DNA from 3 places in the Lysinibacillus sp. FSL P4-0201 genome. Region 3 is predicted to be linked to each of the others. Evidence: riboswitches for the same ligand, from Rfam matches in the RefSeq annotation. Region 3 holds a riboswitch; each other region holds the start of a gene.
The links. A riboswitch is a leader RNA that binds a small molecule or an ion and turns the genes downstream of it on or off. The one in region 3 is predicted to bind cobalamin.
Positions count from the first base shown of each region.

Region 1: it holds a riboswitch for cobalamin, as region 3 does, so the genes downstream of both, MKY76_RS14480 (energy-coupling factor ABC transporter permease) here and cobT (nicotinate-nucleotide--dimethylbenzimidazole phosphoribosyltransferase) in region 3, are expected to answer to the same signal.
Region 2: it holds a riboswitch for cobalamin, as region 3 does, so the genes downstream of both, MKY76_RS11055 (ABC transporter substrate-binding protein) here and cobT (nicotinate-nucleotide--dimethylbenzimidazole phosphoribosyltransferase) in region 3, are expected to answer to the same signal.

Region 1 covers NZ_CP151995.1:2,864,423-2,875,214, reverse strand. Annotated here, with positions in the region: gene MKY76_RS14495 (ATP-binding cassette domain-containing protein) at 1-687, opposite strand, end outside; gene cbiQ (cobalt ECF transporter T component CbiQ) at 684-1,457, opposite strand; gene MKY76_RS14485 (energy-coupling factor ABC transporter substrate-binding protein) at 1,463-1,735, opposite strand; gene MKY76_RS14480 (energy-coupling factor ABC transporter permease) at 1,739-2,485, opposite strand; cobalamin riboswitch at 2,633-2,818, opposite strand; cobalamin riboswitch at 3,070-3,252, shown strand; gene MKY76_RS14475 ((2Fe-2S) ferredoxin domain-containing protein) at 3,398-3,769, shown strand; gene cobJ (precorrin-3B C(17)-methyltransferase) at 3,774-5,441, shown strand; gene MKY76_RS14465 (sirohydrochlorin chelatase) at 5,456-6,400, shown strand; gene cobK (precorrin-6A reductase) at 6,397-7,158, shown strand; gene MKY76_RS14455 (precorrin-8X methylmutase) at 7,171-7,830, shown strand; gene MKY76_RS14450 (cobalt-precorrin-5B (C(1))-methyltransferase) at 7,830-8,963, shown strand; gene cbiE (precorrin-6y C5,15-methyltransferase (decarboxylating) subunit CbiE) at 8,920-10,140, shown strand; gene cobI (precorrin-2 C(20)-methyltransferase) at 10,133-10,792, shown strand, end outside.
Region 2 covers NZ_CP151995.1:2,207,536-2,216,879, forward strand. Annotated here, with positions in the region: gene MKY76_RS11050 (translation factor GTPase family protein) at 78-2,015, opposite strand; cobalamin riboswitch at 2,198-2,385, shown strand; gene MKY76_RS11055 (ABC transporter substrate-binding protein) at 2,548-3,540, shown strand; gene MKY76_RS11060 (precorrin-3B methylase) at 3,593-4,270, shown strand; gene MKY76_RS11065 (S9 family peptidase) at 4,341-6,329, shown strand; gene MKY76_RS11070 (class I SAM-dependent rRNA methyltransferase) at 6,508-7,704, opposite strand; gene MKY76_RS11075 (alpha/beta hydrolase) at 7,767-8,684, opposite strand; gene MKY76_RS11080 (dihydrofolate reductase) at 8,845-9,321, shown strand.
Region 3 covers NZ_CP151995.1:1,257,691-1,268,482, reverse strand. Annotated here, with positions in the region: gene MKY76_RS06010 (iron-siderophore ABC transporter substrate-binding protein) at 1-785, opposite strand, end outside; gene MKY76_RS06005 (CotD family spore coat protein) at 1,343-1,648, shown strand; gene glnA (type I glutamate--ammonia ligase) at 1,747-3,081, opposite strand; gene MKY76_RS05995 (MerR family transcriptional regulator) at 3,137-3,514, opposite strand; gene MKY76_RS05990 (methionine gamma-lyase family protein) at 3,669-4,922, opposite strand; gene MKY76_RS05985 (trimeric intracellular cation channel family protein) at 5,264-5,869, shown strand; gene cobT (nicotinate-nucleotide--dimethylbenzimidazole phosphoribosyltransferase) at 5,921-6,976, opposite strand; cobalamin riboswitch at 7,068-7,244, opposite strand; gene MKY76_RS05975 (response regulator) at 7,662-8,972, opposite strand; gene MKY76_RS05970 (histidine kinase) at 8,999-10,411, opposite strand; gene MKY76_RS05965 (SDR family oxidoreductase) at 10,362-10,792, opposite strand, start outside.

The DNA.
Region 1 (10,792 bases), 1.6 Mb from region 3:
AAACAAGGTGATTGGATCACCGTTATAAATAATTTTTCCAGCCTCCATAACAATGATTAGATCTGCCCATTCATAGGCGAGAGGTATGTCATGGGTTGCTAGTAAAATGGTTCTCTCACCATCATCTAATTTGGCTAAGTATTGTAATACTTGTGTAGCATAATAATTATCAAGACCTGCTGTTGGTTCATCTAACAAAAGGACAGAGGGCTCCATCGCTAAAACACCTGCCATTGCTACACGTTTTTTCTGACCTACGCTTAAAAAATGAATGGGTTTATCAAGCAAATCTTCCACTTCGGTTTGCGCAACGGCCCATGCTATTTTTTCTTCCGTTTTTTCAGTAGACCAGCCGAGATTCAATGGGCCAAATGCTATATCTTGCTTGACGGTCCCTGAAAAAAGCTGATGATCTGCATTCTGAAAAACAATGCCGACTTTTTGGCGTAGGGCCTTTAAAGCTTTTCGACTATATTCCAGATCGTTGCCTTCGAATACAATCGTCCCAGCTGTAGGTTTTAAAATACCGTTAAGATGCTGAAATAAAGTCGATTTTCCTGCGCCATTATGTCCGAGTATGGCGATTTTTTTACCTTTTGGAATATCTAATGTAATATCTGACAACGCCTTCGTACCATCCGCATAGGCATAAGATAATTGGTTGAGTTCAAAATAAAATGCTGTCATGTAAAATACCCTCCATATACGATGAGGACTAGTAAAATAGCTGCCATGCCTAGCCAATTTTTCTTGCTATAAGAGCCCATCTCTTGCCAGTAGACGGCATCGCCTCCACGTGATTGCATGGCATTGTTGAGCTCTCGGCTACGCTGAAACATTTCCACAAATAATGCCACAATAAGCATGGAGACAGAGCGTAGCCATTGCATCGGTGAATGATAGCCAAGACGTGCTTGCTGGGCGAGATGTATATTTTGCATGCTTTCTAAAAACATAAAAATAAAACGATAGGTTAGTTCGACGAGCTCCACTAATAAAGAGGGGAGTCGCCATTGTCGTAGCACATAACATATTCCTTGTACGGAAGTGGTTAGAATTAAAAAGTATAAACAACTAATGCTGCCAAGGACAATAAAGAACAGCTGTTGCGCTGCTAACACACTTGCATTCCCAATAAAGACAGTCCAATTCCTAAATGTAAACGACCAAATATGGGCAGGGAGTGCATTCGTTGATGATGTAAAGGAAAGTAAAATAGATACGAGACTTGTTAATAAGAAAAAGCTAGGTAGCAATAATAATTTGCCGTAGTATGCAAGCGGAATTTTTGCACCTAAAATGATAAAAGCACTCATTACAAAAAATGTAATGAGTGAAAGTCGTTCATCTCTCATGATGAGCGTTATGAGAAGTAGTCCAAGTGAAAATATCATTTTTTCTAGCGGATGAACGGACGCTAGCTTATTCAGATAGGCATACTTATCAATGAGTAACATAATGGTTAACCTTCTTTGTGTTTGCCACGCATATAGCCGATGAAGTAGCCAATAAAGCCAGCTCCTATAGCTGCCTGTAGCACGAATAATAAGCTTTCGATTTCACCACTTGGTGGCTCCCATAGACTTTCAAACCATGGTTCATATTCCGCATTGATTTCACCAATAGCTGCTTCTGCTTCTCCATCAGCACCACCAAATTCAGCACCTTTTTGTATGAATAAGGGAATGATGGCTAACAACACAACAATTGCTAATAACAATAAATTTTTTTTCATTTGTTAATGTGCCTCCTTTGTTGAGAAAACACGTAACGTTTTTAATTCGCTAACATTGTATTTTTTCAAGAAATTCATCACAATGACCGTTAAAATTCCTTCACTCACTGCTAAAGGAATTTGAGTTAAGGCAAAAATACCTGCAAACTTTGTAAAGGATGCCATAAAGCCTCCAACCTCTGAAGGAAAGGCTAGTGCTAGTTGTACAGAAGTCACAATGTATGTACCTAAATCACCAAGCATAGCTGCAAAGAATATGGCTAGTGAAAATGACAACCCTACTTTTTGAGCCCCTTTAAAGACAAAGTAAGCAATAAAAGGACCAACAATAGCCATAGAAAAGGCATTAGCCCCTAAAGTTGTAATTCCTCCATGAGCTAATAATAAAGATTGAAATAATAAAACGATTGTTCCAATTACACTCATTGCTAGAGGGCCAAAGAGTACTGTCCCAAGTCCTACACCAGTTGGGTGAGAGCAACTACCTGTAACTGAAGGGATTTTTAGGGCGGATAGCACAAAGGCAAAGGCTCCTGAAAGCCCCAAAAGCATTTTTGTTTCAGGATTTTCATCAATGGTTTTTCGAATAGAACGCAATCCTAGAATGATAAATGGGATAGAGATCACCCACCAAAAAATAGCCCATTCGATTGGTAAAAAACCTTCCATGATATGCATGGCAAAGGCACGTTTTGGCACGATTAAAAAGGCCAGTAAAAAATAACTAAATTTCCACCATGATAATTTCAAAAAGCTTTCCTCCTAACTAATTAATAGATTTTTAGAATATTGCGTGCGTAATTAAAAAAGCACTTCTCCTTAGGTGGAAAAGTGCATAGCTAAAAAAGCAAATAACAGTCTCATCTGCTAAGCCGCACACCTATCCTCGTAGGTTGAAACGATCACTTATTTTTCGGCAGGTCTCCTGGCTCTAGTTCAATGCTTTATAGGTCTTCCCATCCGTTGGACAGTGACATATTCTATAAAGCTCCCTATTACAGTGGCGGGACCGCGCCGGACTCAAACCGGCTTCCCTTTTAAGCAAAATGACAAGCACTTTGCACCGAAAAACATTCAAATTGTGAGATTTCACGACAAAGTGTAACATGAATTTCCATAAATATGCTATACCTTTTATGGAATTTTTTAAATTAAAGGTCAACGGTGAATATTCTGATAAAAGTTTGTGCACAAATTATATAGATTGTATAAATTTCATACCTAGTTCCATTCAAAATTGATAAATTTGTCATAAATTTTTAAAGAAATATTGAAATTTTAAAATAATAAGATATGATAAAGACAGTTTTCTATTTAAAATTCTAATAAAAATTTCATATAAAACGTCAATAAGTGCTCGAATAGCTCGAGATAATAGGGAAATTGGTGAAAATCCAATACAGCCCCCGCTACTGTAATAGCTGATGAAATCGCAAAGCCACTGGTATAAACTTGGGAAGGTGCGACAGTAAAATGAAGCTTAAGTCAGGAAACCTGCTTATTTGATTGTGCATGCAAACTTTTCGGAGGGAGAAGTTGAAGCGAAAGCGGGTACCTGTATTTCATTCTATTCGTTTTTATTTGGCTTCTACAAAACCTTTACTCTTCGTTATAGAGTAAAGGTTTTTCTTTTTCCAAAAAGCAAATGAGGGGAGACAGAAGATGACAACTTGGAATTTAGAGGGGATGAAAACACATCTCTTTATTTGCAATGGCAGTAGCTGCATGAAAAAGGATGGGGAGGAAATTACCTTAGCCATTCGAGATGAGATACAGCGGCAAGCACTCGATCAGGAAATACATACGACAAGAACGCGCTGTAATGGACGCTGCAAGGATGCTTGTGTGGTAATCGCTTATCCTCAAGGAAACTGGTATCGTGTGCCATCAACAGAGCATGCTAGAACACTAGTACAAGATTTACATCATGAATCCTTATACAACGAACATGTCTTTACACTTCGTGAAGGTACATTACAGCGTACTGCTCAAACAACTGCCACTAAAGGGATCGAAAAGGTGAAAGAGGGGTAACAACATGGCGCAAAAAGGAAAAATTTTCGTAGTAGGCTTTGGACCTGGAGATTTTAAGCATATTACGACACGTGCAGTAGAGGCTTTACAACAAAGTGATATGATTATAGGCTATAAAACCTATGTAGAGCTGATTCAAGATTTAGTAAGTGCAAAATCGATTGTTAGTACAGGCATGACAGAAGAAGTGTCGCGTGCACAGGAAGCCGTTCGTCAAGCCGAAGCAGGGAGCATCGTCTCAGTAATTTCGAGTGGTGATGCAGGCGTCTATGGCATGGCGGGTTTAGTCTATGAGGTGTTAATTGAGCTAGGCTGGACAGAAGCAACAGGAATTGAAGTAGAAATTGTTCCTGGGATTTCTGCGATTAATTCATGCGCTAGCATACTTGGTGCACCTATTATGCACGATGCTTGTACAATCAGTTTGAGTGACCATCTAACACCTTGGAATTTAATTGCAAAGCGTGTCGAGGCAGCTGCAATGGCGGACTTTGTCATTGCTTTATACAATCCTAAAAGTGGACGTCGAACAAGACAAATTGTCGAGGCTCAACGAATACTCTTAGAATATCGTTCGCCAGACACACCAGTAGGGCTTGTGAAAAGTGCCTATCGAGAACGTCAAGAAGTGACCATGACAACACTAGCAGAAATGCTAGAACATGATATTGGTATGTTGACAACTGTCATTATCGGGAATTCGTCAACATTTTTCTATGACAATAAGATGATTACGCCCCGCGGTTACCAACGTAAATATACCCTGGGTGAAGAGAAACAGCCATTACGTCCACATCAACGTTTACGCGAAGAAAATGAACCTTGGGCAATGAACCAAGAGACGGGAACAGCGCGAAATGACTTTACGACTGACCCTAATGCAGGGCGCTTTAATAAACCCAGTATAGCCGTTACGCCAAAGCCGAAAAAAACAGCTCTTGAAATGGCTACAGCGGCACTTGCAATGGTAAAAGGGACAAGCGCAGTCAAAGTAACACCGAAGCTTGTACAGCAAAAAATAGAATCTATTTTTGAATTAGCAGTAAGTCCTGGTGTAGCCAATAAGTTTTTTACTCCCCAGCAAATGATGACGTTAGCGGAGGTCGTTGGGGATGAGGGGACGATGGAATACACACCAGATCATCAAATTCATTTGAAAATACCAACGACTGCCCCTGAACAGATCACAGAGAAATTACAGGAAGTAGGGTTTTTATTAGCTCCGATTGGTGATGTGTTATCACTGAAGGCTTGTGATTTTTGCTACGGTGAAAAGGCTGATTCAATACCATATGCAGAGGAAATACAAGAAAAACTAGGCGGTATGTCCTTACCGAAGACATTAAATATTGGCTTTAATGGCTGTGGGATGGCCTGTTATCGGGCTGTATTTGATGATATTGGCATCGTCTACCGCAAAAGTAAATTTGATGTCTTTATTGGAGCAAAACCAGTCGGTCGTACAGCACACGCAGCACAGCCTGTTGTAGAAGGGCTGGAGCCTGAGCAACTGATTCCACTCATTACAGATATTATTGAAGAATATAAAGCAAATGCTCATCCAAATGAACGCTTGTTTAAATATTTTAAACGTGTGAAAAAGATACTGCATTTTACGTATCAAGATATGTCTTCCAAAATAAAAGTAGAGCCAGCTCCGTGCGGCGACTAGTAAGGAGTAGAGAGATGAAAGCTATTTTATTTGTCGGCCATGGGAGCCGTTTAGCAGCAGGAAATGATGAGGTTCGTACATTTATCGAACAAATGACACCTCGTATTGATGAACAATTTTTAGTGGAAACTTGTTTCCTTGAATTTGCTTCACCTAACATCGAAGAAGGTATTACAAACTGTGTGAAAAAGGGAGCTACAGAGGTACATGTAATTCCAATCATTTTACTGCATGCAGGCCATTCAAAGCTGCATATTCCAGCGGAAATCGAGCATGCGCGTGAGCATTATCCAACGATTACCTTCACATATGGTCAAACAATTGGTATCCATGATGAAATCTTTGCCATTTTACAAGATCGCCTAGCTGAAATTGGCTTTAATTCAGAACAAGAGCAGGAAGACACAGCGATTTTATTGATTGCACGAGGTGGCAGTGATCCATCTGCTAATGGTGATTTTTATAAAATCACGCGACTTTTATGGGAAAAACTACCTGTAAAATACGTAGAAAGTGCTTTTATGGGTGTCACAGATCCACGAGTTGAAGAAGGAATTGAACGTTGTGTCAAACTAGGTGCAAAAAAAATCATCATGTTACCATACTTTTTATTCACAGGCATTTTGATGGAACGCATGCATGGAATGTGTGAGAAGTTTAATGAACTTTATCCAGATTGTGATATTCAAATTGCTAACTATTTTGGCTACCATGAACGGTTACAAAATGTTTTATTAGAGCGTATTGAACAGGCAATCAACGGTACATCAACAGGTATGCAAGATCTAGAAGATTATCGCGCCTATGCGGCAGTACATGGACATGCACATCATCATCACCATCATGATCACGATCACGATCATGGACATGCGCATCATCATCACGACCATCACGATCATGGGCATGACCATCATGACCATGACCATCACCATCATCATGAAGAGGAGCCGGTAAAATGATTTTCATGTTAGCAGGGACAAGTGATGCAAGGGATCTAGCCCTAGCATTACAACGTGCAGGTTATGCGGTAACCGCTACGGTCGTCACTGAGTCGGCAGCCTCTAGTCTTGCTGACGTTGGCCTGCCACATTTAATCGGTAGACTGACAGCTGAGGAAATGGCGACCATCATGACAGAGCAGGGCTATCAATTGGTGGTAGATGCTTCTCATCCATTTGCGGAGGAAGCCTCTAAAAATGCGATGGCAGCAGCAGAGCAGGCAAAGATTCCTTATATTCGCTATGAAAGAGCTCATGAACATTATGCCCATCCATTGATTACTGTTGTAAAGGATTATGAGGAGGCAGCTCAGCTAGCTGCAGAAAAACGCGGTGTCATTATGCTAACGACAGGTAGTAAAACACTCGCTACCTTTACAAAGGTTTTACAGGGCTTAGAAAACACAAGAGTAATCGCTCGTATGCTTCCACGACTGGATAATATGGAAAAATGTGAGGCACTTGGCGTGGCGCAGCGAGATATTGTGGCTATTCAAGGTCCGTTTTCAAAGGAATTAAATGAAGCTCTATTTCGTCAATACGGAGTGACGTTGATGATTACCAAAGAAAGCGGTAAAGTGGGCTCAGTTGATGAGAAGCTAGAGGCAGCTCTCGCATGCCAGATTGAAACGATTCTTATTGCACGACCAAATATACAGTACGGCCAACAATATTCAACATTTGAAGAAGTATTACAGGCTGTTGAACATACAATTTAGGAGGCATTTTCCATGGATTTTAAAACAGATTTTAAACCATTAACGGTAGACCCAGATAAAATTTACGATTACAGTTTCTCTATTATTGCAGAGGAAATGGGCGAGCATGACTTCTCAGAAGATGAATGGAAAGTTGTACGTCGCATTATCCATGCATCAGCTGATTTCGAGCTAGGTCGTAGTGTCATCATTACACCAGGTGCTATTGAAGCGGGTATCAAGTCTATTCTTGCAGGACGTCATGTCATTGCAGATGTGCAAATGATTGAAAGTGGCTCTGGTAAAAAGCGTTTCCAAAAACATGGTGGTGATTTGCATTGCTATATTGCGGATGAAGATGTATCAATAGAAGCGAAAAAACAAAATACAACACGTGCCATTATTTCGATGCAAAAGGCATCAAAATTACATGAAGGTGGTATTTATGCCATTGGTAATGCACCAACTGCATTGCTGGAATTGATTCGATTAATTAAAGAAGGGCTAGCAAAACCAGATTTAATTATCGGTATGCCTGTTGGTTTTGTGTCAGCAGCTGAGTCAAAAGAAGAGCTGCTTAAACTAGAAGGGATTCCGTACATTACAAATGTTGGTCGTAAAGGCGGTAGTACAGTGACGGTTGCTGCTTTAAATGCCATCTCACTTTTAGCGGACGAACAGGCGAAAAAATAATGGAGCGGAAGCCAAAAAAGGACCCCAAGGACATGCGTCACGGTTATACGACGGGAGCCTGTGCAACTGCTGTATCAAAGGCTGCACTGCTTGCCCTTATTACTAAGGAGGAGCAAGAGACAAGTACGATTCATTTACCTATTGGTCGAGATGCAACCTTTACAATTGAAAAATGCATATTTGAAGAAAATGCTGTCAGCTGTGAAACGATTAAAGATGCTGGTGATGATCCTGATGCGACCCATCAGGCACTCATCGTTGGCACAGTGAGCTGGGCAGATACACCTGGGATTCATTTAGATGGAGGTATTGGCGTCGGGCGTGTCACAAAGCCTGGCCTGCCAGTGCCTGTCGGAGAGGCAGCCATTAATCCTGTACCCCGTAAAATGATTTATAGCACGGTCCAAGGTGTGTTGGACGAATTTCACATTACTCGAGGCGTGAATGTGGTGATTTCTGTACCTAAGGGTGAGGAGATTGCTAAAAAAACGTTAAATGGACGACTCGGTATACTTGGGGGCATCTCAATCTTAGGCACAAGGGGAACCGTCGTGCCTTTTTCGAGTTCTGCTTATATGGCCAGTATTGTCCAAGCCATCAGTGTAGCGAAAGAGGCTGGCTGTGAGCATTTAGTGGTGACAACAGGTGGACGAAGTGAGAAGTTTGCAATGAAACAATACCCACATCTAGCAGAAGAAGCGTTTATTGAAATGGGTGACTTTGTAGGTTTTACATTAAAGCATTGTAAGCGTCTAGGCATCAAACAAGTTTCACTCGTTGGGATGATGGGGAAATTTTCTAAAGTCGCACAAGGAGTCATGATGGTGCATTCCAAAAGTGCACCAATCGATTTTAATTTTTTAGCACAACTGGCAGAGGATATAGGGGCAGATAGAGAAACGATAGCACAAGTTCTGGAGGCAAATACAGCTTCACAAGTGGGTGAGATGATGATGGAGAAGGGCTATGATGCGTTCTTCCATCGTTTATGTGAGGCCTGCTGCTACTCCTCTATCCATCATATTAAGGGCGGTTTAACGCTTTCCACATCGATCTATTCGATGCAGGGACAATTATTAGGAAGGGCTGATGACATTGCATCGATCGATGAAGTTGATTGGGATCGGGGATAACGGATTAGCAAGCTTATTACCCCAATACCTTCAGTGGATTGAAGACTGTGAGGTACTTGTTGGTGGTGAGCGAGTACTTGATTTTTTCCCAGACTTTAGGGGTGAAAAAATCTTGATAAAAGGAGGTCTTTCAACACTTGTTGAAAGATTGTCTGAAGAAACAAGAAATACCGTGATTCTTGCATCTGGAGATCCATTATTTTATGGCATCGGAGGCTATTTAGCCAAAAAGCTACAAATAGAGGTTTATCCCTATATGAGCTCTGTCCAGCTGGCCTTTGCGAAAATGGGAGAGAGCTGGCAGGATGCTTACGTAACGAGTATTCATGGACGACCAATGAAGGGCTTGGCACAGCGAATTGATGGCAAAAAGAAAGTAGCACTTTTAACAGATGTAGAGAATAGTCCGAATGCTCTTGCTCGATATTTAAAGTATTTTGGTATGACGGAATATCGTGCGTTTGTAGCCGAAAATTTACAGGGCGACAACGAAAAAAGTGGCTGGTACTCGCTCGATGAAATGGAAGTTACTCATTTTTCTCCTTTAAATGTCGTGGTTTTAAAACAAACAATAGCACCGAAACGCTACACACTTGGGATTGATGATGAGGAATTTTCACAACGAAAGCCAGATAAAGGACTTATTACGAAGAAAGAAATTCGAGTTTTAAGTTTGCAAGCCATGCAGCTTCAACGGGATAGCATTATTTGGGATATTGGCACATGTACGGGATCCATGGCTATTGAGGCAGGTAAGCTTGCTCCTGAGGGACAAGTTTTTGCTGTAGAAAAAAATGCCCCTGATTTAGAAAACTGTCTTCAAAATCAACAAAAATTCCGAGTTGATATGACAGCTATTCATAGTAAAGCACCAGAGGGTTTAGACAACTTTCCAGACCCTGATGCCATTTTCATCGGTGGCACTGGTGGTGAAATGGTTGATTTACTGCAGTTATGCTGTCAGCGTTTAAAGCAAAATGGGCGCATTGTCTTAAATGCGGCGACTATTGAAAATTTATATAAAGCTGTTGAGGCATTTAAAGCTTGTGGTTTTGCTGTTGACATTTTACAGGCTCAGCTGGCACGCAGTAAACCAATTTTAGATATGACACGCTTTGTGCCATTAAATCCAATATACATTATTTCCGCTTATCGAAAGGAAGAAAATCATGAGTAATCTAGGAATTTTATATGGCTTGGGCGTTGGTCCTGGCGATCCAGAATTAATTACAGTAAAGGCATTTCGAGTGATTCAGGAATCACCTGTTATTGCTTACCCAAAAAAGCTAAAAGGCAGTAAAAGCTATGCCCATCGTATTGTAGATGTGTATATTAATCCAGAAGAAAAAGATATGCTTGGTCTTGTATTCCCAATGACGAAAGATGAGGCTGTTTTAGAACGTGAATGGACAAAGTCAGTAGAACTTGTCTACGAAAAATTACAAGCAGGCAAAGATGTAGCCTTTGTTACAGAGGGCGATCCATTATTGTATAGTACGTTTATTCATATGATGAAGCTAATGCAGGACAAGCATCCAGATGTCGAAATTCGTACGGTACCAGGGATTTCTTCTTTTAATGGCTCTGCATCACGCTTAGGCATTGCGTTAGCGGATGGTGATGATCGTGTTGCGATTATTCCTGCGTATGACAATTACGAAGCTATGCGTGAAGCGATTGAAACACATGATGCTGTTGTTTTTATTAAAGTGGCGAAAGTGATTGATTTAATGCTTGAAGTGCTACGCGATTTAGATTTATTAGATAAAGCATCCGTGGTGACAAAGGTAACATCTGATGAAGAAATCATTTGGGATGTGCGTGAGTTG
Region 2 (9,344 bases), 950 kb from region 3:
AGCAAGAAATACCCGCGCTAGAGCGATGGATACCCGTGGAAGCCGAGGAAATACCCGAAGCGAGCAGTCTCATCATCCTACAGGCAATGCATGGCTGCCTGTGCTTCTTGCCATGGAACCGAATATCCTTTGCCCTTTGCACAAAAGATACTAGAGGAACTATACTCAGGATCGGCATTTTTATCGTAGCCAATCTGTGCAATCACATCCTCTGTATTATGGCACACATCATAGCCATCAAATTGGAGTGTGAGTGCACCTTTCCCATTTGTATAGGCGGCAAAGGTTGTGCTGTAGCTCATTAAAGTGGCAACAGGTGCACGACCTGTTATGATAACATCCGTTTCGGATAAAATCGGGTCATCGAACGTGCCAGCTGCTTGCTGAATATCAGTCATCATACGACCGATAAAGTCGTTTGAAGCTTTCATTTTAAAGCGATAATAGGGTTCAAGTAGAACATTTTGTGCCTGCTCCAGCCCCTGACGCAGGGCACGGAAACTGGCTTCACGGAAATCTCCCCCCGATGTATGTTCATTGTGCCCGCGACCTGTTAGAAGTGTAAAATGAATATCTGTTACAGGGAAGCCTGTTAGTAGCCCATGATGGTCACGCTCAAACAGATGCTTTTCAACAAGGCGCTGATTGCCTACAGATAAATGATCGGCATGACAGGCATTGGTGAAGGTATTACCTGTTCCACGTGGATTTGGCTCCATTAATAAATGAACTTCTGCATAATGCTTGAGGGGCTCGAAATGACCATAGCCCGTTACGGTCGTCGCAATGGTTTCCATGTATAAAATTTGCGGCTCACCAAAGGAGACAGCTAATGAAAAACGCGTCATTAATACCTCTGTCAGGACCTCCAATTGAATGGCACCCATAATATGCACATGGATTTCCTGAAATTTTTCCTGCCAGACCACACGCAAGGACGGTTCTTCTGCTTCGAGTAAACGGAAAATCTGTAGCACTTCCTTGATATGCTGATCACCCTCATATTGAACCTTTGCCTGTAAGGTTGGGACAAGCTCATAGGGCTGTGATAGCATCGTTGTACCGATTCGATCCCCAATGTTTGCCTGGCTCAGTCCTTTGACAGCGAAAATTTCTCCTGCCTCTACCTGTTGAACGGTCTCAAAGCGACTGCCGTTATAAAGGCGAATTTCGGTCACTTTTTCTGTTACTTCGTCAAATGAAAATTCATCTCGTACATGCAACGAGCCCTTGGTTGCCTTCATAAAGGTTAAACGCTGGTGCCCATCATGACGAATCTTAAAAACCTCGCCCTCAAACGGGGCATCCTTGTCAAAATGGGAAGCCGTTAACAGCGGGAGCTGGTCAAGAAATTCCTGAATGCCCTCATCCTTTAAGGCCGAGCCAGCAAAGCAAGGGAAGGCACCTTCATTTTTAATCATTTCCTTTAATTGAGCAAGACACTGTTCATGCTCCAATGACTCATTTAGAAAGGCATCAAGCAATTTTTCGTCGCGCTCCGCCAGCCATTCCATAATATTATTTGATACATAGTCTGCTCGCAGTGGCTCATCGATGAATAATACATACTGAGAGCAATCTTTGCGAAGCTGGCTGATGACAGCCTCCATATTGGCACCCTCACGATCCATTTTATTGATAAAGAAGAAGGTAGGGACATGGTATTGACGTAAAAGTTGCCACACTGTTTCTGTATGGCCCTGTATCCCTTCGACAGCGCTAATGATAATAATGGCATAATCCATCACACGAATAGCACGCTCCATCTCAGGGGAGAAATCGACATGCCCTGGCGTATCAATCAATGTGTATGTATCATCGCCAATATTCATGCGCCCTTGCTCGGCAAATATCGTAATGCCTCGTCTGCGCTCTAGCTCATGATGATCAAGAAAGGTATCCTGATGATCAACACGCCCCCGTGCTTGAATACAATTTGTATGAAAAAGCACTTGCTCAGAGAAGGTCGTTTTTCCTGCATCCACGTGCGCAAGTACACCGATCGTTTTGTACATAAGAAATCCTCGTTTCTATAGAATGCTATCTTTTTATTGTAACAGAATACTAGCTTCTATATTTCTTGTAAAATAGTTCGTCTTTATGTCAAAATAGTGCTAATATAATGATGATTATACTTTTAGTGTCATACTACTGATTGCGCGATAAATTTTCTTCTGCTAGTCTATCAATAGTATTGACCATTATAGAACGTATTGGTGCAAATGGCATTTGTCATTTGCTTAAAAGGGAAATCGGTGCAATTCCGATGCTGTCCCGCAACTGTAAATGGGGAGTCTATACAGCATGCCACTGTAGTGAAACTATGGGAAGGCGTATAGATGATGAACCTAAGCCAGGATACCTGCCAGTATGTATTTTTTGACTAAGAACCACGAGGATGGGGATAGTGATGAAGGTAATGATACCGTTATTTCACTATGCTACTCTCTTGGCGACAAGAGGGTTTTTTTATGCCCTTCCAACTACCTTAGTAGTAAAGAAGTCTCTGATTTCTTTCTATATTTTAACAGCAAAGGAGAAAAGGACATGAAGAAATGGAAAAGTATATGGCTGATGATGATCATTGCCTTGGTCGCTGTTTTAGGGGCTTGTAACGCAAAGGACAAAACGGAATCAGTTGCACAAGGTGAAAAGGTTGAGCCATCTGAGGCGGCAGCAGAAGTAACCATTAAAAATAATGACACAACTCAAACATATACGGAAGCACCAACAAAAGCGATTAGCTTAAATCAACATGTGACAGAAATTATGTTAGCACTTGGTTTAGAGGATTCTATGGTAGGGACAGCTTACTTAGATGATAAAATCTATGAACCACTGCAAGAGGCATACGATAAGGTCCCTGTTCTTTCCGATCAATACCCAACGAAGGAGCAAGTCATCGATGCCGAGGCAGATTTCCTATATGCTGGCTGGAAAAGTGGCTTTGGCGAAAAGGGTGTAGGCACACAAGAAGAGCTTGAAGAATTAGGCATCCATACGTATTTACATACGGCTTCCAACATGACAAAGCCAACAATAGAGGATATTTTCACTGATATTCGCAATATCGCGAAGATTTTCCGTATTGAGGATCGTGGCGAAGCTTTAATTGAGCAAATGACGAAAGATGTAGAGGCAGTACAAGCTAAATTACCAAAAGATAGCGAAAAATTACGTGTTCTTGTGTTTGATAGCGGTGAAAAGGATGTATTTACAGCTGGTCAAAACTTTATGAATGAACTTGTGACAATCGCGGGTGGACAAAATATCTTTGGTGATGTGGAATCAGGCTGGACAACTGTGTCGAAGGAAGATGCAGTAGACCGCAACCCAGAGGTAGTTGTCGTGATTGATTACGGTGAAACAACGGCAGACCAAAAGATCCAATTCTTAAAAAATGATCCAGCCTTAAAGGAGATGGAAGCGGTCAAAAATGAGCGCTTTGTCATCCTGCCACTTTCAGCAGCGTCTGAAGGGGTTCGTGCGGCAGAGGCCATTGAAATTTTAGCAAAGGGCTTCTATCCTGAAAACTTTTAATCCATTCGAGCTAGCGTTTTTGCTAGCTCCTTTTTTATAAGGAGCGATAAAAATGAACGCATTTCAAAAAAATGTACCAGATCAAACATTTGAAACACTGAACCGTCATGGTGAGTTTACCCGTCTAGCCGTTAGCCCTGGCATTATTAATAAGCATTATACTCCTGCACAATTCCAAAAAATAGCCGAAATTGCTGGCGAAAAGGGGGCGATAAAATATTCTGCTTCCTATAGTATACTCGTATCCATACCAACGTGCGATGCCACGGAAGCGGTGCAAGCCTTACAGGAAGCAGGTCTTTATGTTGCTCCCTCTGGTTCAATCATAGCCATGAAGGCCTGCGATTTTTGTGATGGGGAGAAAATGGAGGCTGCTCCGATAACCGAACAGCTCTATCATGCCATAGAGGGGATGAAGGTACCTGCAAGAGTGCGTGTCAATATTAATGGCTGTGCATCAGCTTGCTACAATGCAGTCTATGATGATATTGGACTCGTTTACCAACAAGAAAGCTTTGATGTCTATTTAGGGGCAATACCAATGGGAGCAAAGGCACAGGCTGGCACGTTATTCGCTAAGAGGGTAGACGTCACACAAATTGAAGATTTTTTACTGCACCTGATAAACCTTTATAAGGAGCATGCTCGCCCAAATGAGCCCTTTTATAAATTTTATCGCAGAACAAAGTCAGCAGAATATTGGGAACTAGTAAAAAATTCAATTAAATAGAGGAATATTACTTAGGGTGTCGAAGTATTGTAGTAAGGCACAGAAAATTACAATACAAAGGAGCAAGAACATGACATCGAAACAAGGGATTCAACCAGAAGATCTTTATCACTTAAAATCAGTAGCAGATCCACAGCTTTCACCAGATGGGACAGAGGTAGTTTATGTAGAGACTCGTATGGACGAGAAGAAAAATGACTATATATCGAATTTGTTTTACATAAACTTGAAGAACAAAACACCACAGCAATGGACATTTGGTGAAGATAGAACGAGTTCCCCTGTTTGGTCACCAGATGGCAGTCAAATTGCATTTTTGTCAACGAGAACAGGTAAGTCGCAAATTTATGTTCTTTCGAAAGCAGGTGGAGAGGCAAAACAGGTGACACATTGTAAAAATGGAGCGACCTCCCCTGTCTGGTCACCATGTGGCAAGAAAATTGCTTTTTCAGTCGTGCTAGGGAAAGATGAAACCATCCTAGATAAAGCGGAGGATGAGAAGAAAAAGGATAAAGAACTAAAGCCACTAGAAATCGAGAAAATGAAACACAAATCGGATGCTGGTGGATTTATTGATATGGAGCAGTTTACCCATATTGCCATTGTCAATGTGGCATCAGGAGAGCTAGAACAAGTGACAGAAGGCAAAGAGTACTGCCATCTGGGTACTTGGTCGCCAGATGGCAAATACCTTATGTACTTAGCAGATAAAGCGGAGGATTTAGATTTCTCATTTAATGTGGATATCTATTTATTGGAGTTAGAATCTAAGCAGAGTCACAAGCTAACAGAAGGTTCGGGTGCTTATTACCAAACAGCTTGGTCTCCGAATAGTCGCTATCTTTCTTTTGTAGGTGGAGAACGTGAATTTGAAAATGCCACACAAGCAAAGCTTTGGATTTATGACATGGAGCAAAAACTACTAAACTGTGTAACAAGTGAATTTGATGCGCCTGTTGGTGATTATGTCATCGGTGATTTCCTGCAAGGTGTAGCATCACCACGTGTGCAATGGATGAATGATAATCATAGCTTCTACTTCCAAGTCACAGATCACGGCAATGCGGCGATTTATTACGGAAATGTAGATGGCGAAATTTACCCAGCTATCCATGATGATCAATATGTCTATGGCTTCTCACTTGATGCGCAAAATGATCAGGCTATTGCGGCTATTAGCACAACGACCAATCCAGGCGATCTGTTTTATGTGAACCTAAAAACAGGTGACAAAGAACAGTTGACGTCCATTAATGAAGATTTTTTAAAAACCAAAACATTAGCTGTTCCCGAGAGTATCGAATTTGAAGGTGCAGAAGGCTGGAAGGTCAATGGCTGGATTATGAGGCCAGTTGGCTATGAAGCAGGGAAGAAATATCCTCTCATTCTTGAAATCCATGGTGGTCCGCATGCAATGTATGGTAATACCTACTTTAATGAATTCCAAATCCTTGCTGCACAAGGCTTTGCAGTGCTTTATACTAATCCGCGTGGTAGTCATGGCTATGGCCAAAAATTTGTGGATGCAGTACGGGGCGATTATGGTGGTAATGATTATGCGGACTTAATGGCAGCGGTAGACTACGCTCTGGAGCACTATGATTTTATTGATCAAGATCGTCTAGGTGTAACTGGTGGAAGCTACGGTGGTTTTATGACCAACTGGATTGTGGGCCATACAAATCGCTTTAAAGCAGCTGTGACGCAGCGCTCCATTTCGAACTGGATTAGCTTTGCTGGTGTCAGTGATATCGGCTATTACTTTACAGACTGGCAAATTCAAGCAGGACTCGATGATATAGAGAAGCTATGGCATCATTCGCCACTGAAGTATGTAGACAAAGTGGAGACACCATTATTGATTTTACATGGTGAAAAAGACTATCGTTGTCCAATTGAGCAGGCAGAGCAATTGTTTATCGCCTTAAAATATCGTAAAAAACAAACAAAATTCGTGCGTTTCCCTGAGGCGAATCATGAACTTTCAAGAAGTGGAAAGCCTACATTACGAATTAATCGACTTGAATATATCCGTGATTGGTTTGTGAAATATCTATAATCGGGTGGCCTAAGAAGATGTTCTCTTCTTAGGCTACTTTTAATAGAAGGGCTCTGTTTGATTGTTTATAACGTTTCAATCTATTGGAATCTTTATTGTAGAGATACCGAACCTCCTTAGGTAGAATCAACTTTTCCTTACATAAAAAGAATCACACCTTGGTGTGATTCTCAATTGGTTAGTCGATTTTCTGGATGAACACGACCTTCAGATAATTAAATTCAGGGTATTCACGTGGTACACGGAAATCCTTCGGTAAACCGTATTCCTCGACAATTTTATAGCGTGTACGAGTCTCTTTAAATGCTTGGTCAATAAAGCCTTTGAACTTTTTCATGCCAAAGCTGGCATTATTTGTGGAAGCCACAATGATGCCGTTTTTAGCGGTAATGGCAATCGTGTCCTTTAGTAATTTAGGGTAGTCCTTTGCCGTTGAAAAGGTCATTTGCTTCGTACGTGCAAAGCTAGGTGGGTCTAATACGACAAGGTCAAACTGTAAAGCATGGCGTTGTGCATATTTAAAATAATGGAAGACATCCATGACTTTTATATCCTGTGCCTCATAATCAATATGATTGACACTAAATTGCTCAATCGTTTTGGCTAGACTGCGCTTTGCCACATCTACACTCGTTGTCTTGATGGCTCCTCCTAGAGCGGCAGCCACAGAAAATGCTCCTGTATAGGAAAACGTATTCAGCATGTCTGTGTTGTTGGCATAACGCTCTCGAATAGCCAATCGTACCTCACGTTGATCGAGGAAAATCCCTGTCATGGCGCCATCGTTTAAATGCACCGCATAGGTCATACCATTTTCCTTCACCATGATAGGAAATTCTCCTGGCGTGCCCATTACAAAATCATCTTGCTCGATATATTGTCCTTTGCTATCAAAGCGTTTTTTTTCATAAATCGCTTGGTAGTCTACTGTCTCAGCAAGCGCATCATACACGACTTCTTTAAATGAATAAATGCCCTCACTATACCAGCTTACCATGTAGTAGCTGTTAAAAAAATCAATCGTAAGACCGCCGATGCCATCTCCTTCACCATTAAACACACGAAAGGCTGTTGTGTTTTCATTGCTAAAAAATGCAGCACGATTGTCGATGGCTTTTTTGAATTTTTTTATAAAAAAAGCTTTATCAATTGTTTCATTCGTATCGGTCGTTAGCACCCAGCCAATCCCTTTGTTTTGGATGCCGTAGTAACCTGTTCCAATAAAACGGTTATGATGATCAATGAGCCTGAGGAGTGTTCCTTGCTCAGTAGGTAAACGTCGTGCATCAACCGCATCCTTTGAAATAAGTGGGAAGCCTTTTTTTAATTGATCAGAAAAGGGCTGTTGTATTTGTAGAGCTATTGTTTGTGTCATAGTGTCATCCTTTAAAAAACGTTTTGCTCTATTATCGCACTGTTTGCGCGGGATAGCCAAACTTATTTCAGGAATTGCGCAATTTTTGTAACGGTTTCAATCGTTGCTTCTTCAAAATAATTCATTTTACTGAAATAACTATGGATTAAACCTGGCATTGTAATATGTTCCACTACCACACCAGCAGCCTTTAACTTTTGTGCATAGCTTAGACCCTCATCAAAGAGAACATCTGCCTCTGCAGCTATAATGAATGTTTTCGGCATGTTACGGACTTCCTCTAGCTGAAGAGGGGACACAAGTGGATTTGTGAAGTTTGCTTCCTCTGTATAGTGATGAGAGAACCACTGCATGGCTTGTGTATCTAAGCCGTAATCTTCACCATATGCCAGATAAGATACTGTTGAAAAATCGACATTTGTGACAGGATAGATGAGTGTTTGAGCGTGTAACGATGGTCCCTCTAGTGCAGTAGCTAAGTATGCAACCACAGTAGCCAAATTTCCGCCAGCACTGTCCCCAGCAACTGATAATCGACTTGCATCGCCACCTAAGGCTTCCATATGATTGTGCACCCATACTAAGCTATCGTAGGCATCATGTAAGGGTGTTGGGAAAGGATATTCAGGTGCTAAGCGGTAATCCACTGATACCACAATCGCCTGTGCCTGGTCTGCTAATAACTGGCAGCCTGCATCGACAGATTCTAGATTGCCATAGACCCAGCCTCCACCATGATAATAAACAATAACAGGTAATGTTTTACCGAGAACAGGCGTATAAAGCCGAACTGTAATTTGTTCGCCATCTCGCACTGTAATTTTGTGATCCTCAATGGATGCTAGCTTCGGTTTGTGTGCAGATTGCCATTGTGTAACCGTACGCATGGCTCTCGCTTCCTGCGGTGAAACTTTGTAATAAGGTGTACCAGTACGCTGAGCTTCTAGATATTGAACAGCTTCTTTTCTTAAAGTTATCATCTTCATCATTCCTTTATTGAGAGGTTTGTTATTCCTATTATAAACTATTCATATAATTTTACTAGGATTTAGGTGTAACAAATGTTTATTTATTTAAAAATAGGTGAAATAAGCGCATTATGTTTATAATAAAAGGGACGAAAGTATTTGGAGGGACAGTATGATTTCTTTAATTGTGGCACATGATGACAATCACGTCATCGGATATAACAATGGGATGCCTTGGCATTTACCTGGGGATCTGCAGTATTTTAAACAAAAAACAATGGGCAAGCCTATGATTATGGGACGTAAAACATTTGAATCCATCGGTCGACCACTTCCAGGGCGACGCAACATCGTCATTACACGTGACGAAAACTATCAGGCAGAAGGCATTGAAATTGTGACTAGCTTGGAAGGTGCTTTAGCGCTAGCTGGAGATGTACCTGAGGTGATGATTATTGGCGGCGAGCAAATTTTCCGTTTAGTGATGGAGATGGCTGATCGCTTGTATATCACAAAAATTAATCATGCCTTTCAGGGAGACACCTATTTCCCGAGCTATGAGCATGATTTTGTTCAAGTCTCTTCAGAGGAGCCTGAAACAGCACCAGAAGGTTATACATTCCAATATCAAATTTTTGAACGTAAATAAACGAAAAAGCAATCGCTCCCTTT
Region 3 (10,792 bases):
ATGCTTTCCTTGTCAGTTAGCTTCACAATTTCTAAAGAATCATCTGTTAAATTTTTAGGACCTTGGAATCCAAGCTCAGATAAAATAGAACCCGCATAACCTGTCACATAAATACGAGCATGGTCTGCTCTGAAGTTGACAACAGAAACATGGAATGGCCATTTATCGCCAAGCTTCTCTTTGATTTTTGTTTGGAAATCAGCTACTCGTGTATCCCAATCGCCAAGTAATTCATTCACCTTATCTTCTTGATTCATTGCTTGACCCATCATTTCAGCTGTTCCTTTGAAATCGAAAACCGTTTCATGAGCAACTGTTGGTGCAATCTGCGATAACTGATCATAAATTTCTTCATGACGTACTTTAGAAGCAATAATTAAATCTGGTTTAAGCTTTGCAATTTCTTCAAGGTTTGGTTGTGTTTCTTGTCCTACAATTACAACGCCATCAAGCTCATTCTTCATATAATTATAAACAGGCGCTTCTGCCCAAGATTCTACTACCCCAACTGGTTTAATGCCCATAGCAACTGCAACATCTGTTGCGCCTTGATATAGTGTAACGATTTTTGTAGGTGTGCCTTCAATCGTTGTAGTACCCATTGCATGTGTAATCTCACGACTAGAAGATTCTGATTCAGTGTTGCTTTCTTCTGCTTTGTCGTTCTCTTGTGAACTACTGGAGTTCGATGTTTTCTCCCCACACCCAACTAATAATAACGCGAAGGTTAATAGTAGTGTGAAAAGTACAAAAAAGTTCTTTTTTTGCAGTGATAATTTTGGCATACATTTCCTCCTAAGAAATAATCGACAACGATAATCATTATCAATTAAAGAGTATACTGTACGATTGTTTTATTGACAATATCTATTTTTTCAAAAAACATACTTTTTTAATAAAAATTTATTTACATTATGACGCTAGGAAGAACGTTATTTGAAAAACCTATTCATCGTGTAGAAAACCACGCATTTGGCTGGTTGTTAGACTCATTATCTTCACTTTGAAAATATGTGCTATTTTGTTCACTACTGTTAGACATGAAAGAAGTTTTGCAGCATGATCAGGGGAGGATCATTTTGCCCTTTGGAAAGGACGATGATGGAACGGAAAACGCCTCGCCCTGCGAAATTGCTTTTCCTGCCGTTGACATCATCATTTTCAACAATATGTCATGCTTTCATTTCACTCAAAGACGTAGGCAAATTGATTATAGATTTTCTACTATTTTAGTTACTTGTTAGATTTACCTATGCATTAATAGGCAAATAAATAGACCCTATCGACGTATATCTCATATCTTAATAATGAACTACAACTTATCAAAACAGGAGGTAATAACATGTTTCAACGAAGACGCCATCCGGCAAAAGGTCCACACTGCTGTCCGCCACAAATGATGCCAATGCAATATGATCCACCACAATTTTTACCACCAGAGCAATATGTACGCACAAATTATATCCATACAGTTGTTCCACACGTACAACCTGCACATGTTACAACAGTGAACAAACATATGATTGATCATCAGTATTATTTCCCATGCACAGAATCTGTCGTGAATGAATGCTGTGAAACACATACAATGTGCGGTATGCCACCTAACCCTTGCCATATGCCACACCATCATAAACATATGCGCTAATACTAAAATAACGATGGGGTTGTCATATGACCCCATCGTTCCTAATATGTTCAGAAAAAAACCGAGTACCCTTTATCAGGCACTCGGTATCTTTATGATTAATACATTTTTAAATATTGATCGCGTTCCCATTGATGAACAGTTGTACGGTACATATCGAACTCGATTTCTTTTGCTTCTTTAAAGTTTGCATAAATATGCTCACCTAATGCTTCCTGTGCTACTTGATCTTTAGCAAGTAATGTTAGTGCATCATCAAGTGCTGCAGGTAGGTTTTCAATACCATTTGCTTGACGCTCTTCTTCCGACATCACATAGATGTTGCGGTTAATAGCAGCAGGTGGTGTTAGGCTTTGACGAATACCTTCAAGACCTGCTTCTAAAATAACAGCCATCGCTAAATATGGGTTTGCAGAAGGGTCTACAGAGCGTACTTCAACACGAGTTGAAAGGCCACGTGCAGATGGAATACGAATTAATGGTGAACGGTTTTGTGCAGACCATGCTACATAACATGGTGCTTCATAACCTGGTACTAGACGTTTATAAGAGTTAACTGTTGGGTTTGTTACAGCTGTGAAACCTTGTACGTGTGCAAGAACACCCGCCATGAATTGCATAGCTGTTTCAGAAAGACCTAATTCTGTAGATTCATCATAGAACGCATTTTCTTTGCCTTTAAATAGTGACACGTTAAAGTGCATACCAGAGCCTGCTTCACCAAATAGTGGTTTTGGCATAAATGTAGCGTGTAAGCCATGTTTACGAGCGATTGTTTTAACCACTAATTTGAATGTTTGGATGTTATCACATGCAGTAACAGCATCCGCATATTTAAAGTCGATTTCGTGTTGTCCTGGAGCTACCTCATGGTGTGATGCTTCAATTTCAAAGCCCATTTCTTCTAGCTCTAACACAATATCACGACGGCAATTTTCACCAAGATCTGTTGGCGCTAAATCGAAATAACCACCATGGTCATTTACTTCTAATGTTGGTTCGCCTTTTGCATCTAATTTGAATAAGAAGAATTCTGGCTCAGGCCCTAAATTGAAGCTTGAGAAGCCCATTTCTTCCATTTTTTTAAGAATACGTTTTAGGTTGTTACGTGGGTCACCAGCAAACGGTTCGCCTTTCGCAGTGTAAACATCACAGATAAAACGTGCTACTTTCCCTTTTTCAGAAGTCCAAGGGAATACTACGAAAGTATCAAGATCAGGATATAAATACATATCAGATTCTTCGATTCGAACGAAACCTTCAATAGATGAGCCATCAAACATCATTTTATTTTCCAGTGCTTTGTCTAATTGACTTACAGGAATCTCAACATTTTTGATAGTGCCAAGAATATCTGTAAATTGTAAACGAATAAAGCTTACGTTTTTTTCTTCGATGAGACGTTTAATGTCCTCTTTTGTGTATTTACCCACAGTTTTCCACACTCCTATAATTTGTCTAGCTTTTATGTTTACCCTACCCTATTTATTAATAGAATCGAGATAAATCCCCTCTTCGGATGGACGATTTTTGCATGCGCTGTGCTTGACGCATTTCTTCGCGCATAATTTGGCGTAATTCTGAATCACTTAAATCTTGCTCATCAGTTGTTGCAACAGGATTTTTCTTTTTAGCAAATATTTTTTTAATCTTCGCCATATTCATACCCTGTTCTAAGTAATCTTTAACCTCAAGCAATGTGTCGACGTCATTTAGTGAAAACATACGTCGATTGCCTTCTGTTCGGTGCGGCTCAATTAAATGGTGTTCTTCATAATAACGAATTTGTCTTGCCGAAAGCTCTGTTAATTGCATCACGATACTCATCGATAATAACGGCATAGTTCGTCTAATTTCACGACTCATTTAAGTCCTCCTCCAATACCCGCTTATCATATAACGAAATTTTTTTACTGTCAACCAACCATGTAAGGTTATCTAACATGGTTGGCACTATTTTTTTCAATTCGATTAAAAATTGTAAAAAACTATTCATATTTAGGCTTTATCTATTATCTTGTTATGCTTTTTGAATGGCTTGAACCGCACTGCAAATAGCAAATTTTACGTGTTCATATGTTAGTCCGCCCTGGATAAATGCTGTATATGGCGGTCGTATTGGGCCATCCGCTGTTAGCTCAATGCTGGACCCCTGAATAAATGTTCCAGCTGCCATAATGACATCATCTTCATAGCCTGGCATATAGGCTGGTTCAGGAGCATAATGGGCATTTATCGGTGAGTTCGCTTGTATTTCACGACAAAAGTCAATCATTTGCTGTGCTGTTTGGAACGATACTGATTGAATTAAATCTGTACGCTTCGCGTGATAGCTTGGAGAAGTGCTCATGCCGATTTCCTCAAGCATTGCAGCTGTAAATATCGCCCCTTTTAGTGCTTGCGATACAACATGTGGTGCAAGGAAAAATCCTTGATAAAAATCACCTAGTGTATTTAATGTGGCCCCCGCTTCTGCTCCAATACCTGGAGATGTCATACGATAGGCACATTTCTCCACTAAATCTGCGCGTCCAGCAATATAGCCACCAATTTTAGCCAAGCCTCCACCTGGATTTTTAATGAGCGAGCCTGCCATTAAGTCAGCCCCGACCTCTGTAGGTTCCTGCGCCTCTACAAACTCGCCATAGCAGTTATCTACAAAAATAATAGCTTTCGGAGCTATTTTACGTACCTTTACACACATTTCTGCAATTTCTTCAATTGTAAAGGATGGACGAGTGGCATAGCCTTTTGAACGCTGAATCGCAATCATTTTGGTTTGTGCTGTAATGGCCTCTTCTACACCTGCCCAATCAATAACCTGATTATCTAGTAAATCCACATGTCGATAACCGATTTTATAATCTTTCAGTGAACCTGTATCTTTATCACCACCATCGACAATGGATTGCAATGTATCATATGGCTGACCAGAAATATAAAGCAGCTCATCACCAGGACGCAAAACACCGAATAGACTAAGCGTGATTGCATGTGTGCCTGAAATAATTTGTGGTCGGACTATGGCTGCCTCTGCACCAAATACCTCCGCATAAACACGCTCTAGATTATCGCGCCCCTCATCATCATAGCCATAGCCGTTTGATGGGTGTAAATGATAATCACTTACTTGATGCTTTCTGAAAGCTGCTAGCACCTTCTGCTGATTGTAGAACGCCATTTCTTCTACATTGGCATGATAAGACCGAACTTGCTCCTCTACTTTTGCCGCTAACGATAGCGTTTCTGTTGATAAATTTGATGTAAACGTCATTCTTTCTTCTCCATTTCACAATGTCTCGCATTTCAATCAGTAAGATTTATTGACTATCTAAATTGACTTCAATCACTCTAGAATTCCCTAACCAACTACTGGTATATGAACGCTTTTGACGAATGTTTTTCTTTATTTTAATCACATTTTATCAATTTGTATGTGCACCTGTAAAACTTGCCTATTGTTTCTAAGAGGATTTTACGCTAAGCTAATGTGCGGACTCATTTCAAGATGCGTATTTAATGACCGATTTTGGCTATTAAATTCATAGATTCTGTTACGTAAAAAGTCTTTTAACTTTTAATAAAGTTTATTTATTGATAGAAGGGGTGAAAGGGATGGCTTGGGAGGTTTTTAGTATTATAGGAACAATTGCCTTTGCTATTTCTGGGGCAATTATTGCCATGGAAGAAGAATACGATTTATTCGGTGTATATATACTTGGTATTGTGACTGCTTTTGGTGGAGGAGCTATCCGAAATTTACTCATTGGACTACCTGTCACAACACTTTGGGGACAGGATATGATGTTTCAAATAGCGCTTGCTGCGATTACGATATTCTTTATTTTTCCGCATCATCTGATTCAACATTGGCATCGTTGGGGTAACTTCACAGATGCGATTGGCTTATCAGCATTCGCTATTCAAGGCGCACTCTATGCTGTTAAGCTTGATATGCCAGTAAGCGCAGTCATTGTAGCTGCTGTTTTGACAGGTTCAGGTGGGGGTATTGTACGAGATTTATTAGCTAGAAGAAAACCATTAGTTCTCCGTGATGAAGTTTATGGTGTTTGGGCAGCTCTTGCAGGATTGCTAATCGGATTCGAGGTTTTTACAGGGGACATTTTCCTTTATATTTTATTCGCAGTGATTACAGCTTTACGTATTCTTTCCTATATGATGAAGTGGCGCTTGCCATTACGAAAGTTAAATCGTGCATAAACACCATTCAGCCAATGACCAAAAATTAAGTCATTGGCTGTTTTATTGTTTTTATCTTTTTAACAACTGCATTGATTCTTCTAAAGTCGCCATGTTTTTCATCATCGAGCAAGCTGCATCTAAAATAGGAAAGGCTAAGGCTGCTCCAGAACCTTCGCCTAAACGCATATTCATGTACAACATTGGTTCAATGCCTAGTAAGGCAGCGGCAATTTTTGCCCCTGGTTCCTCTGAAGCATGGGAAGGAATGATATAATCGATTACTTTTGGTTCGAGCTTATAAGCAATGAGGGCCGCTATAGTTGAAATAAATCCATCAATGACAACGGGTTTACGATGGGCAGCAGCGCCAAGAATAATACCTGTCATCGCCCCTATCTCTAACCCTCCAACCTTAGCCAGAACATCAATAACATCATTTGGATTAGGCTTATTTAAGGTAATTGCTTTTTCAATAACTGCTGCTTTATAGGCAATGCCTCCTTGGCCTACTCCTGCACCAAACCCCGTTACTTCGATAGGGTTGCATCCCGTTAAAACAGCTAATATCGCAGCACTTGGTGTTGTATTGCCGATGCCCATTTCTCCAGTCCCAAGTACATCAGCACCTTTTATGATTTCCTCAGTGGCCACACGGATTCCTACTTCTATCGATTGAATGGCTTCTTGTTTGGCCATAGCTGGACCATGTACCATGTTATCTGTACCATATTTAATTTTATGAATAATGACACCTGCATCAAGTGGAATATCTTCTTTTACACCCACATCTACTGTGACCACCTTTGCATTGGTAATCCCCGCAATCGCACAAACGCCTGTACCCCCCTTAGGAAAATTTAATGTTTGAAAGACCGTAACATCTTGTGGATTCGTGGTTACACCTTCCTCGCAAACACCATGATCTGCAGCACAGACAATCATCACTTTTTTGTCGACCATCGGATATAATTGTCCTGTTATACCAGAGAGCTGTACGGCAAGTGATTCTAGTTTACCCAAGCTACCTGGGGGCTTACAAAGCGCATCAATCCGCTTTCTAGCTTGCTCCATACTTTTCATATCAGCCCCCTGAATGTTTTGAATCGTGTCTTGTAATAATTGCATGATTATTTCTCCTCTCGTTCTCATTAAGACAAAATAAAAAGTCTGTAGTTTATTGTCATGACAAATAAACTACAGACTTTTCCATCATCTATATCTTCTAAAGCATGTAGGTAGGTCTCCTGGCTCAAGTTCAACACCTCATAGTACCTTCCCAGCAATTTGCTAGTGGCATACACTATGAAATTCCCTTATACAGTGGCGGGTCCGCTAAAGCTTTTCACTTTATTCCCTATTCTCCCTAATGGGCACCTATTGCTTTTATGTAATTTCTTTTAATTTACTACAAAGCTTTCTTGCTATCAATACGAAACAATTAAAGTAAAGTATTTTTATTTGGAGCTATTTCACATAGTTCCTATAACTATTGAATAGAAACCAATATTGTTAGCGAGTCAATATAGTTTAAAATGAATACACTTTGCCCCTTCAAATGACTATTCTCAAAAAAAGATGAGCCTATACCGGGATGGCTAATGCCAAACATAAGTAAAAGAATAGATTTAACATCGATATACATGATTTAAAATTTACTAGTTACTAAAGTCTGAGAAATAACATTGTTAAAGAAAATTGCAGAATTTTTTTAACAAGCTCTTTTAACACACACAATTTGTCAACTCTCTTCTGGTTCCTACTTTCTACATGTTTAGCCTATAAAGAACGAATCTACAGTACATCATTCTTTCTATTTTTTTATGGATCGATATTTAGCAGGTGTCATACCAACATATTTTTTAAATACTTTACTAAAATATTCTTCATTGCTATAACCTACTAATAAAGCAATTTCATTATTTCTTTTATCACTATAATCTAATAGCTGCTTAGCTTTGTTAATTCTAAGTTCATTTAATAGGTGGATAAAATTTTTATCAATGCTTTTTTTTATTAATATACTTAAATTTGCTTGGCTTTTGTTAAAGATGTTTGATAAATAATTCAAATCTAGTTGCGGATCATCAAAATGCGTATAAATATAATCGACTATTTTTTTACCTAAATTATCCCTATTGCCATGTAAGTTAAGTATTTTATCGACGAGTGGCATGATATAGTTATTTACTATTTTTGATAAATTGGCTTCTTTAATCATTTGATGTTGGATACCAATTATTTTTTGAGCGCGATGATATGTTTCCAAGCAATTGAAATAGATACTATATTGTAATAAAAACATAATCATGATTTCTAACCTCTGCTGAAAATCAATATTTATATTTTGTAAAACCACAATAAATTCTTTTAATTTTAATTCATCTGTAAAGATTTGATTATCAAAAATGGATTTTCTTTTATTTAGCACAGTGCTATCAGTATTTAGATGCCTCTTTAGAAGCAACTCCAGCACAGCTTGATTTAAATCATGTAAGTCTTTTTTTGGAAGAACAATATGATTATGCTGACTATATGACAATACAAAATCGGTATTCATAATCTCAATATGTTCCCCAAAAATATTAAAGTAAAATAACTCATGAGCATGTGAAATTCCGATATTTTTTGTTTGATTTATACTAACCATAAAGTATTCAAATGAATAGATACTACAATCTGTCATTTGTTGATCAAAGGCCAATAGTAAATTTAATAATTGATTATATTTAATTGCATAATCTACTTGCTTTTTCATGCTCAATGCTTCCATCGTTTGTGATAGCTTTAGCTTTAGGTTTTTATAATCAATTGGCTTTAAAATGTAATCCTCAGCTCCAATTTGAATAGCACTTTGTAAATATTGAAAATCGTCATAGCCAGATAGAAAAATCACCTTAAATTGATGAAACTTTTTTAGCTCCTGAACAGCCTCTATTCCACTTATCCCGGGTAAATTAATATCCGATAAAACAATATCTGGAGCAATTTCTTTAGCTGCCAGCAGCATATCCTCCCCCGTTGTATAAGAATAAACACGTAAGGATTCTATAAAATTTCTGTTAATAAAAAAGCTTAAACCCTCTCTAATAAAGTTTTCATCTTCTACAATAAAAAGATTCATAGAGCTCACCTCACCGTTAGAAGATATTATTTCTTATATGGTAACAAAATTCTCGACACAAAGTATTGTTGCTCATTGACTAGCACCATTACACCATATGCTTCTCCATATTTTATCTTTAAACGCCTATTTACATTTTTTAAACCAATACTGCCTTCTTGATTTTCTTCATTCATTTTATCATTTAGCATCGCTATTCTAGCAGTATCCTTATATTCGCTCTTATTATAAGTTTCAATTATTACATAATTCTTTTTTCGATAAATTTTGATATTTATTGATAGAGCTTCTTTATGGTTGTAACTATGCTTAAAAATATTTTCTACAATTGGTTGGAGTGTAAATTTTAAAATAGCATTTTGTAATAAATTGTTTTCTTCTATTTGAATGTCAAATAGTAAATAAGAGATTCTTATTTTCATAATATTAATATATTCTTCAATAATCTCTAGCTCTTTTTCAATGGTTGTTTCATTTTCACTGTTGCCCGTATTATATCTAAAAAGCTTTGCAAGCCCAACGCTCAATGTAGAAATTTCCTCAACCTCATGAATCATGGCTAATTGATTAATATTATCTAAGGTATTGTAAAGAAAATGAGGATTAATTTGGCTTTGTAAATTATTCAATTGCGCTTCATAGTTTTCTCGAACATAGCCTTTTTCCTTTTCTACCATATAAGCAATGGTTTGGTTTAATTCATGACTGGCAATATCTAACTCATCATTAATCCAAACATGCTTTTTCTCTTTATCTTCAAAATGATAAATTGCTTTTCTATAAGAGGTAATACGTTCAATAAGCATTTGTAACGTTGTGCTTATTTTATTGGAATATAAAAAGGTGATGATGGTTAGCAGTAAGGTAGAAGCAATTGCAAAAGCCATTAAATCCTCCTTTTTATTATTTACCTCTTTAAAAATGGAGTCAGACGTAGCAATGACAACATAGTAACAATTATTAAAGGAATCAAATGAATACATTAGAATTCGTTCTACATTCAAATAATCAATTTTATAGTAATTGGTTTTCTGAGGCTCCAGTTTAAGAAAATACTCCTCATGCTCTGATATATGGGAATTTGTGCTGAATTTTATATCTTTTTGCTCTGTTAATAAAAGAAAATCAGAGTAGCTACCCCAAATAGAATTTAACACTTCATGATATACTTTTGTACTTGCTTGATTACTCTCAAAAGACGAATTAAAATAATGAATTTTTTTTAATACCTCTAGCCTTGTTTCTATTAAAAGTTTCTTTTGATATTCGCCAACATTATTTATATAAATTATGGTCATCATAAAATACGGTAAAATAAATACAACAAGGGTAAGAATAAGATATTTATATTTTAACGATAAATACATCATTCTCACCCTTTCAAGCTTCTTAGCAATGCTCCTCTTCCCAGATCGACTGGCCGCTTGAAACACCACCATCAATGACAATTTCACTACCCGTAATATAGGAAGCATCCTCGCTCCCTAGATAATAGACTAAGGATGCAATTTCCTCTGGACGTCCTAATCTTTTTAAAGGTACATATTTTACCTGATCCTGAGGTGTCTTATTTGATTTTTGTGCTGCATATTCAATCATCTGTGTTTGGATATATCCTGGATGAATGGAGTTTACTCTAATAAAAGGTGCAAATTCCATCGCTGCGTTTTTTGTAAGTGTTCGAATAGCACCTTTAGTAGCCCCGTATATTCCTAAACCTTTTGCTCCAAAAAAGGCTGCATTGGACGATGCATTAATAATCGAGCCATTTTCCTGTTTATACATAATAGGTGCAATATATTTTAATGCTAAAAAGCTAC